2 linked regions of the Caldimonas thermodepolymerans genome follow. The protein of the gene in region 2 interacts with the protein of the main gene of each other region in a pairwise test. Links are inferred from orthologs where the notes say so. Each region holds a gene or a part of one and is shown on either strand. Other genes may lie near its edges.

Region 1 (4,220 bases), 1.6 Mb from region 2 along the record:
GGTCTTCCAGCACCTCCAGCACCACCTGGGCGTCCTTGGCTGATTCGACCACCCGGACGTCCGGCGCGGCTGCCAGCTGCCGGCGCAGCTCGTCGCCGATCTCCGAGCGCTGCGCGAAGCCCAGCTTGATGGTCTGGAACGCGAAGCGGTAGTCTCCGCGCAGCCGGAACCCGCAGCCGGCCAGCAGCAGGGCCGGCAGGGTGCCCAGCAGCAGCGTGCGGCGCGTCGGCATGGGGCTCACACCACCACGTTGACCAGGCGGCCGGGCACGACGATGACCTTCTTCGCCGGCTTGCCTTCCGAGAACTTCTGGAACTCGGGGCTGGCCAGCGCAGCGGCCTCGATGGCGGCCTTGTCGGCCCCGGCCGGCACGGTCACCGCGCCGCGGTGCTTGCCGTTGACCTGCAGCACCAGCTGGATCTCGTCCTGCTTGAGCGCGCCTTCGTCGACCGCCGGCCACGGGGCGTCCAGCAGGTCGCCGAGGCGGGCGGCATAGCCCAGCTGCTGCCACAGCGCATGGGTGATGTGCGGGCAGGCCGGGTACAGCACGCGCAGCAGGATGCCCAGGCCTTCCTGCACCGCCCAGGCGGCGTCGGGGCCCTCGGCCTTGAAGTCCTCCAGCGTGTTGAGCATCTTCATGCAGGCCGACACCACGGTGTTGTACTGCATGCGCTCGTAGTCGTAGGTGGCCTGCTGCAGCAGGCGGTGCAGCTCCAGGCGCAGCTTCTTGACCTCGGCGGGCACCGCCCCGGACAGCTGCGCGCCGGCGGCCACGCCCGCGACCTGCTCGCTGCGCGACTGGGCATGGTTCCACAGGCGCTTGAGGAAGCGGTGCGCGCCCTCGACGCCGGCGTCGTTCCACTCCAGCGTCTGTTCGGGCGGCGAGGCGAACATCACGAACAGGCGCGCGGTGTCGGCGCCGTAGCGGTCGATCAGATCCTGCGGGTCGACGCCGTTGTTCTTCGACTTGGACATCGTGCCCACGCCCTCGTAGGTCACCGCCGAGCCGTCGCTCTTGAGCTTGGCGCCGACGATCTTGCCCTGCTCGTCGTAGACGTTCTCGACCTCGTGCGGCCAGAAGTACTCGATGCCGCCCTTCTCGTTGCGGCGCGAGTAGATGTGGTTGAGCACCATGCCCTGGGTGAGCAGCTTCACGAAGGGCTCGTCCACCTTGACCAGTCCCAGGTCGCGCATCACCTTGGTCCAGAAGCGCGCGTACAGCAGGTGCAGGATGGCGTGCTCGATGCCGCCGATGTACTGGTCCATCGGCATCCAGTACTGCGCGCCTTCGCCGACCATCGCGTCGTCCTTGGTCGGGTCGCAGTAGCGCATGAAGTACCACGACGAATCCACGAAGGTGTCCATCGTGTCGGTCTCGCGCCGTGCCGGCTTGCCGCACTTCGGGCAGGCGACGTTCAGGAAGTCGGCGCGCTTGTTCAGCGGGTTGCCGCTGCCGTCGGGCACGCAGTCCTGCGGCAGCACGACCGGCAGGTCCTTCTCGGGCACAGGCACCGGCCCGCAGTCGTCGCAGTGGATGATGGGGATCGGCGTGCCCCAGTAGCGCTGGCGGCTGATGCCCCAGTCGCGCAGGCGCCAGGTGGTCTTCTTCTCGCCCAGGCCCTTGGCGGCCAGCAGCTCGGCGACCTTGTCGACCGCGGCCTTGTGGTCCAGCCCGTCGAGCACGCCGGAGTTGACGCAGCGGCCGCGCTGCTTGTCGGCGTACCACTCGGCCCAGGCGTCGGCCGAGAAGGTCTCGCCCTCGACCGCGACCACCTGCTTGATCGGCAGGCCGTACTTCTTCGCGAACGCGAAGTCGCGCTCGTCATGCGCGGGCACGCCCATCACGGCGCCGTCGCCGTAGCTCATCAGCACGTAGTTGCCGACCCACACCTCGACCTGCTCGCCGGTCAGCGGGTGGGTGACGGTCAGGCCCGTGGGCAGGCCTTCCTTTTCCTTGAGCGCCAGCTCGGCTTCGGTGGTGCCGCCCTTCTTGCACTCCTCGATGAAGGCGGCCAGCCTGGGGTTCGAGGCCGCGGCGTGCCGGGCCAGCGGGTGCTCGGGCGCGACTGCGCAGAAGGTCACGCCCATGATGGTGTCGGCGCGCGTCGTGAAGACGTAGAGCCTGCCGTCCTGGATCAGGTGGCCGCTCGCGTCACGGATCTCGTGCGTGAAGGCGAAGCGCACGCCCTCGCTCTTGCCGATCCAGTTCTCCTGCATCAGCCGCACGCGCTCGGGCCAGCCGGGCAGCTTGTTGACGACGAAGTCGAGCAGCTCCTCGGCGTAGTCGGTGATCTTCAGGTAGTAGCCCGGGATCTCGCGCTTCTCGACCAGCGCGCCGGTACGCCAGCCGCGCCCGTCGATGACCTGCTCGTTGGCCAGCACGGTCTGGTCCACCGGGTCCCAGTTGACGACCTGGGTCTTGCGGTAGGCGATGCCCTTCTCGAGCATCTTCAGGAACAGCCACTGGTTCCACTTGTAGTAGCTGGGATCGCAGGTGGCGATCTCGCGCGACCAGTCGATCGCCAGACCCATCGCCTGCATCTGCTTCTTCATGTAGGCGATGTTGTCGTAGGTCCACTTGGCCGGCGGCACGCCGTTCTTCAGCGCCGCGTTCTCCGCCGGCAGGCCGAAGGCATCCCAGCCCATCGGCATCAGCACGTTGTAGCCGTTCATGCGCAGGTAGCGCGTCAACATGTCGTTGATCGTGTAGTTGCGCACGTGGCCCATGTGCAGCTTGCCCGAGGGGTAGGGCAGCATCGAACAGGCGTAGAACTTCTTCTTGTTCGTGTCTTCGGTGACGCGGTAGGCGTCACGGGCCTGCCAGTCGGCCTGGGCGTCGGCTTCCACCTGGCGGTGGTCGTAAACGGGGAGTTGTCGGGTGTTCATGGGGCGTGGCGCCCGGCGTGAGGCGGGCGCAGGTCCTGCTTCGTGCAAGGAAAAAGGGGGTGGCCGATTATAGGAACCGGGCCTGCGCCGCGGGCCGGGCGCCGGCGGCCGCGGCAGGGGGCGGCACCCGGCGGGCGCCGGGCGGGGGCCGGTCGTCAGGCCATGCCCAGCACGTGGTCCATGCCGTACAGGCCGCAGGCCTTGCCGGCCAGGAAGCGCACCGCGCGCAGGCTGCCCTGGGCGTAGGTGGCGCGGCTGGACGACTTGTGGGTGATCTCGATGCGCTCGCCGGTGCCGGCGAACAGCACGGTGTGGTCGCCGACGATGTCGCCGCCGCGCACCGTCGCGAAGCCGATCGTCGACGGGTCGCGCTCGCCGGTCACGCCCTCGCGGCCGTAGACCGCGCACTGCTTGAGGTCGCGGCCCAGCGCCGCGGCCACCACCTCGCCCATCTTCAGCGCGGTGCCGCTCGGCGCGTCGACCTTGTGGCGGTGGTGGGCCTCGATGATCTCGATGTCGTAGCCCTCCTTCAGCGCGCGGGCGGCCACGTCCAGCAGCTTGAGCACCACGTTGACGCCCACGCTCATGTTGGGCGCCATCACGACCGCCACGTCGCGCGCGATCGCGGCGATCTCGGCCTTCTGCTCGTCGGAGAAGCCGGTGGTGCCGATCACCGCCTTCACGCCGGCGGCGCGGCAGGCGCGCAGGTGGGCCATCGTGCCCTCGGGGCGGGTGAAGTCGATCAGGTAGTCGGCCTGCGCCAGCGCGGCGGGGATGTCCGCGCTGATGGCCACCCCGGTGGCCTGGCCCAGGAAGGCGCCGGCGTCCTGCCCCAGGGCGGGGCTGTCGGGGCGGTCGAGGGCGGCCACGAGCTGGCAGTCGTCGGCGGCCAGCACGGCCTCGATCAGCATGCGGCCCATGCGGCCGGAGCTTCCGGCAATGGCGATACGGTGGGTCATGGTGGAGACGCTCGCGTAGGACGGGTCAGGGAAGGGAGGCGGCTCAGCCGCCGGAGGGTTCCAGCGGCGGGTAGCTGCGCAGCGGCGCCGGCGGGGGCGTCTCCTCGGCCGGGCGCGGCGCGGGCGCCGGCAGGGCCTTGAGCTGTTCCTCGGTCAGCGCCAGCTGCGGCACCTTGCGCGAGCGCTTGAAGGTGTCGATCGAGTCGACGAACTCCTTCTCGCTCGGCAGGTCGTCGGCCTCCAGGCGGGTGAGCTGCTCGCCGTCGAACCAGGCGGTGACCCGGCGCCGCTGCGGCTGCGCGCCCTGGCGCCGGATCGTGAACAGGTAGTCCCAGCGGTCGGCGTGGAAGATGTCGGTCAGCAGCGGCGAGCCGA
Region 2 (4,808 bases):
GACGCGCAGTTCCGCGCCGACCCGGTCAACCGGGCCACCTTCCTGCAGATCCTCAAGCAGCCGCAGGGGCAGACGCACGTCTTCCGCCTGATGAACCAGACCTCGGTGCTGGGGCGCTACCTGTGGGTGTTCCGCCGCATCGTCGGACGCATGCAGCACGACCTGTTCCACGTCTACACCGTGGACCAGCACATCCTGATGGTGCTGCGCAACGTGCGCCGCTTCTTCATCCCCGAGCACGCGCACGAGTACCCGTTCTGCTCGCAGCTGGCCGCGCAGTTCGACACTCCCTACGTGCTGTACGTGGCCGCGCTGTTCCATGACGTGGCCAAGGGCCGTGGCGGCGACCACTCCGAACTGGGGGCGATGGAGGTGCGCCGCTTCTGCCGCGACCACGGCCTGCCCCGGGAGGACGCGAAGCTCGCCGAGTTCCTGGTGCAGCATCACCTGACGATGTCGCGCATCGCGCAGAAGGAAGACCTCAGCGACCCGCAGGTCATCGAGAACTTTGCCGCGATCGTCGGCAACGAGCGCTACCTGACGGCACTGTACCTGCTGACCGTGGCGGACATCCGCGGCACCAGCCCCAAGGTGTGGAACGCCTGGAAGGGCAAGCTGCTGGAAGACCTGTACCGGCTGACGCTGCGTGCGCTGGGCGGCACCCGGCCCAACCTGGACGCCGAGATCGAGGCGCGCAAGCAGGAGGCCCTGCAGGACCTGGCGCTGCACTCGCAGCTGCCCGGCACCCAGGAAGCGCTGTGGAAGACGCTGGAAGTCAGCTACTTCGCGCGCCACGAGGCGGGCGACATCGCCTGGCACGCCCGCTCGCTGTGGCGCCATGTCCAGACGCAGCAGCCGATCGTCAAGGCGCGCCCCTCGCCGGTCGGCGAAGGCCTGCAGGTGCTGGTCTACGCCCCCGACCGCGCCGACCTGTTCGCGCGCATCTGCGGCTACTTCGACGGCGCCGGCTTCAGCATCCTGGACGCCAAGATCCACACCACGCGCGCCGGCTACGCGCTGGACACCTTCCAGGTGGTCTCACCCTACACCGACCACCACCGCGACCTGGTCGCGCTGGTCGAGACGCAGCTGGTGCAGGCGCTGGAAGACACCGGGCCGCTGCCCGAACCGAGCCGCGGGCGGCTGTCGCGGCGAGTCAAGTCCTTCCCGGTGCAGCCGCGCGTGATGCTGCGCCCGGACGAGCGCGCGCAGCGCTGGCTGCTGAGCGTCTCCGCGAGCGACCGCACCGGCCTGCTCTACTCGATCGCGCGGGTGCTGGCCAAGTACCGTGTCAACCTGCAGCTGGCCAAGGTCACCACCCTGGGCGAGCGGGTCGAGGACACCTTCCTGATCGACGGGCCGGCGCTGGCCCAGGCGCGCACCCAGCTCGAGCTGGAGTCCGACCTGCTGGACGCGCTGGCCTGATGCGCCCGCGGACGGCGGTTCAGTCGTCCGAGGCCGCGTCCAGCCCGGGGAACAGCACCTCGGTGTAGCCGAAGCGCGTGAAGTCGCGGATGCGCATCGGATAGAGCTTGCCGATCAGGTGGTCGCACTCGTGCTGCACCACCCGGGCGTGGAAGCCCTCGGCCTCGCGCTCGATGCGCCGGCCCTGCGGGTCGTAGCCCGTGTAGCGGATGTGCTTCCAGCGCGGCACCACGCCGCGCATCCCCGGCACGGACAGGCAGCCTTCCCAGCCCTCTTCCTCGTCGTCGGACAGCGGCTCGATCGACGGGTTGATCAGCACGGTGCGCGGCACCGGGGGCGCGTCCGGGTAGCGCGGGTTGTGGTCGAAGCCGAAGATCACCACCGCCAGGTTCACCCCGATCTGCGGCGCGGCCAGTCCCGCGCCGTTGGCGGCAGCCATCGTGTCGAACATGTCGGCGATCAGCGCGCGCAGTTCCGGCGTGTCGAACTGCTCGACCGGCCGGGCCACCCGCAACAGGCGCGCGTCGCCCATCCTCAGGATCTCGCGGACTGCCATCGTCGCCCTCCTTCAGCCGGCGCCCTGCAGCAGCTGCTGCAGCCCCGCCTCGTCCAGCACGGGCACGCCCAGCTCCTGCGCCTTGGCCAGCTTGCTGCCGGCTTCCGCGCCGGCCACCACGTAGTCGGTCTTCTTCGACACCGAGCCGGCCACCGTGCCGCCGGCGGCCTCGATCAGCTCCCTGGCCTGGTCGCGCGTCAGGTTCGGCAGCGTGCCGGTCAGCACCAGGGTCTTGCCGGCCAGCGGCTTGGGCGCGGCATCGGCCTGGCCGTCGCTTTCGCTCCAGTGCACGCCGGCCTCACGCAGCTGCTGCACCACCTCGCGGTTGTGCTCCTGTTCGAAGAAGGTGCGGATGCTCTGCGCCACCACCGGGCCGACATCGTTCACCTCGAGCAGCTGCTCGACGCTCGCGTCCATCACGCGCTCCAGCGTGCCGAAGTGGCGCGCCAGGTCCTTGGCGGTGGTCTCGCCCACGTGGCGGATGCCCAGCGCGTACAGGAAGCGCGGCAGCGTCGTGTCCTTGCTCTTCCCGAGCGCCGCGACGAGGTTGGCGGCACTCTTCTCGCCCATGCGGTCCAGCGCCGCCAGCTGCGCGACGTCGAGCCGGTACAGGTCCGGCAGCGTGCGCACCAGGCCGCCGTCCACCAGCTGGTCGACGAGCTTCTCGCCCAGGCCTTCGATGTCCATCGCGCGCCGGCTCGCGTAGTGCAGCAGCGCCTGCTTGCGCTGCGCGGCACAGAACAGCCCGCCGGTGCAGCGGTGCTCGACGCTGCCCTTCTCGCGCCGGACGTCGCTGCCGCACACCGGGCAGTGGCGCGGCATGCGGAAGTTCGGCACGTAGTCATTGCGCGGGCCGGGCACGCGGCCCACCACCTCGGGGATCACGTCGCCGGCACGGCGCACGATGACCGTGTCGCCCACGCGCACGCCCTTGCGCCGCAGCTCGAACAGGTTGTGCAGCGTCGCGTTGCTGACCGTCGTGCCGCCGACGAACACCGGTTCCAGCTTGGCCACCGGCGTCAGCTTGCCGGTGCGGCCCACCTGCACCTCGATGCCGTTGAGCCGCGTCATCTCCTCCTGCGCCGGGTACTTGTGCGCGACCGCCCAGCGCGGCTCGCGCGTCACGAAGCCCAGCTGCTTCTGCAGGTCGATGCGGTTGACCTTGTAGACCACGCCGTCGATGTCGAACGGCAGCTGGTCGCGCAGCTTCGCGATGCGCTCGTGGTAGGCCACCAGCCCTTGCGCGCCATGCACCACCGCGCGCAGGTCGTTCACCGGCACGCCGAAGGCGGCGATCGCATCCAGCGTCGCGCTGTGCGTGGCCGGCGCGTCCCAGCCCTCGGTCACGCCCAACCCGTAGGCGTAGAAGCTCAGCTTCTTGTCGGCCAGCCCCTTGGGGTCGAGCTGGCGGATCGCGCCGGCGGCGGTGTTGCGCGGGTTGATGAAGGTCTTCTCGCCGCGCTCGCGCTGGCGGGCATTCAGGCGCTCGAAGTCGTCGCGCCGCATGTAGACCTCGCCGCGGATCTCGATCAGCGGCGGCGCCTTGCCACGCAGCCGCAGCGGGATCTGGCCGATCGTGCGCACGTTCTGCGTCACGTCCTCGCCGGTCTCGCCGTCGCCGCGCGTGGTCGCCTGCACGAGCACGCCGTCCTCGTAGCGCAGGTTGATGGCCAGCCCGTCGAACTTCAGCTCCGCGCAGTACTCCACCGGCGGCGCATCGGCGTCCAGCCCCAGCTCGCGCCGCACGCGCGCGTCGAAGGCCTGCGCGCCGCCGGCGGTGGTGTCGGTCTCGGTGCGGATCGACAGCATCGGCAGCGCGTGCTTCACCGGCGTCAGGCCGTCGAGCACCTTGCCGATCACGCGCTGGGTCGGCGAGTCCGGGGTCAGCAGCTCGGGGTGCGCGGCCTCGATCGCCTGCAGTTCCTGGAACAGGCGGTCGTACTCGGCGTCCGGGATCTCCGGCGCGTCGAGCACGTAGTAGAGGTAGGCATGGTGGTTGAGCTGCTCGCGCAGCCAGGCGGCGCGCTCGGCCGGGCCGTCGGCGCGCGCCCCCGGCGCGTCGTCAAACAGGTCGGGCGTCATCGTCCGGCCCCCTTCAGCTGAAGAGCCGGCGCGCCGCGGGCGAGCCGGCACCCAGGCCCCGCTCTTCCAGCGTCTGGTACAGCTGCTCCAGCTCGCGGCCGATGGCCTCGAAGGCCGGCCCGGTGAGCGGCTGGCCGGCGTCGTCGACGATCACCGCGTCCATGTCCTGCGCCAGCGCCTGGGCACTGGCCTGCCAGGCCTGGAAGGGCTGTTCGCCCGGCGCGGTCTGCGGCACGTCGAAGGACAGCGTCACGTCGCGCACCGCGGCCAGGTTCGGGTCGTCGGCAAAGGCCGCCTGCGGGTCGAACTGCAGGCTCAGCACCGGCGGCGAGCCCTCCTCCCGCGCCGGCAGCACCAGGCGGCCGGGCACCACGCCCGGCACGAAGCCGTGGCGGCTGGCGTGCTGCTGCAGGTACGACACCGTCCAGGCCGCGCCCTTGGCGTGCAGGCGGCAGGCCAGCTGCGCGTCGTGCTGGCTGGCGAACTGGTCCAGCTCGCGGGCGCGCGCGACCACGTCCAGCATGTCCGGGAAGTCCACCGCGGCGCCGAGCGCGTCGGCAAAGGCCTGCACCTTCTGCACGAACTCGGAATACTCGATCTCGTTCAGCGCGCCGGTGCGGTTGGCCAGTTGCACGCCGGCCTGGAACTCGCGGTAGCTGTGGCCGGGTTGGGGCGCCTCCCATTCCGAGGTCTCGACGTTGAGCGCCTCGATGAAGAACGGCTTGCTGCCGGCGCGGCGCGTGGG

The links. The genes of interacting proteins can lie anywhere in the genome.
Region 1: the proteins of ligA (region 2) and leuS interact in binary tests that used the Escherichia coli proteins (3 or more experiments, as listed by UniProt). The link is inferred for Caldimonas thermodepolymerans from one-to-one orthologs.

What each region holds. Positions count from the first base shown.
Region 1 is NZ_CP064338.1:353,910-358,129, forward strand. What follows is about bases 38-3,212. They hold leuS (leucine--tRNA ligase), read right to left. Parts: upstream 2,887-3,212; coding sequence 238-2,886; downstream 38-237. Other genes in these bases: IS481_RS01745 (LPS-assembly lipoprotein LptE), read right to left, coding at 38-232; dapB (4-hydroxy-tetrahydrodipicolinate reductase), read right to left, coding at 3,042-3,212. Also shown: more of IS481_RS01745, read right to left, coding at 1-37; more of dapB, read right to left, coding at 3,213-3,845; IS481_RS01760 (outer membrane protein assembly factor BamE), read right to left, coding at 3,889-4,220.
Region 2 is NZ_CP064338.1:1,988,333-1,993,140, forward strand. Bases 1,529-4,448 are described here. They hold ligA (NAD-dependent DNA ligase LigA), read right to left. Parts: upstream 4,064-4,448; coding sequence 1,994-4,063; downstream 1,529-1,993. Other genes in these bases: def (peptide deformylase), read right to left, coding at 1,529-1,981; IS481_RS09330 (cell division protein ZipA C-terminal FtsZ-binding domain-containing protein), read right to left, coding at 4,077-4,448. In the rest of the region: IS481_RS09315 ([protein-PII] uridylyltransferase), read left to right, coding at 1-1,425; more of def, read right to left, coding at 1,445-1,528; more of IS481_RS09330, read right to left, coding at 4,449-4,808. UniProt on the Escherichia coli protein: DNA ligase that catalyzes the formation of phosphodiester linkages between 5'-phosphoryl and 3'-hydroxyl groups in double-stranded DNA using NAD as a coenzyme and as the energy source for the reaction.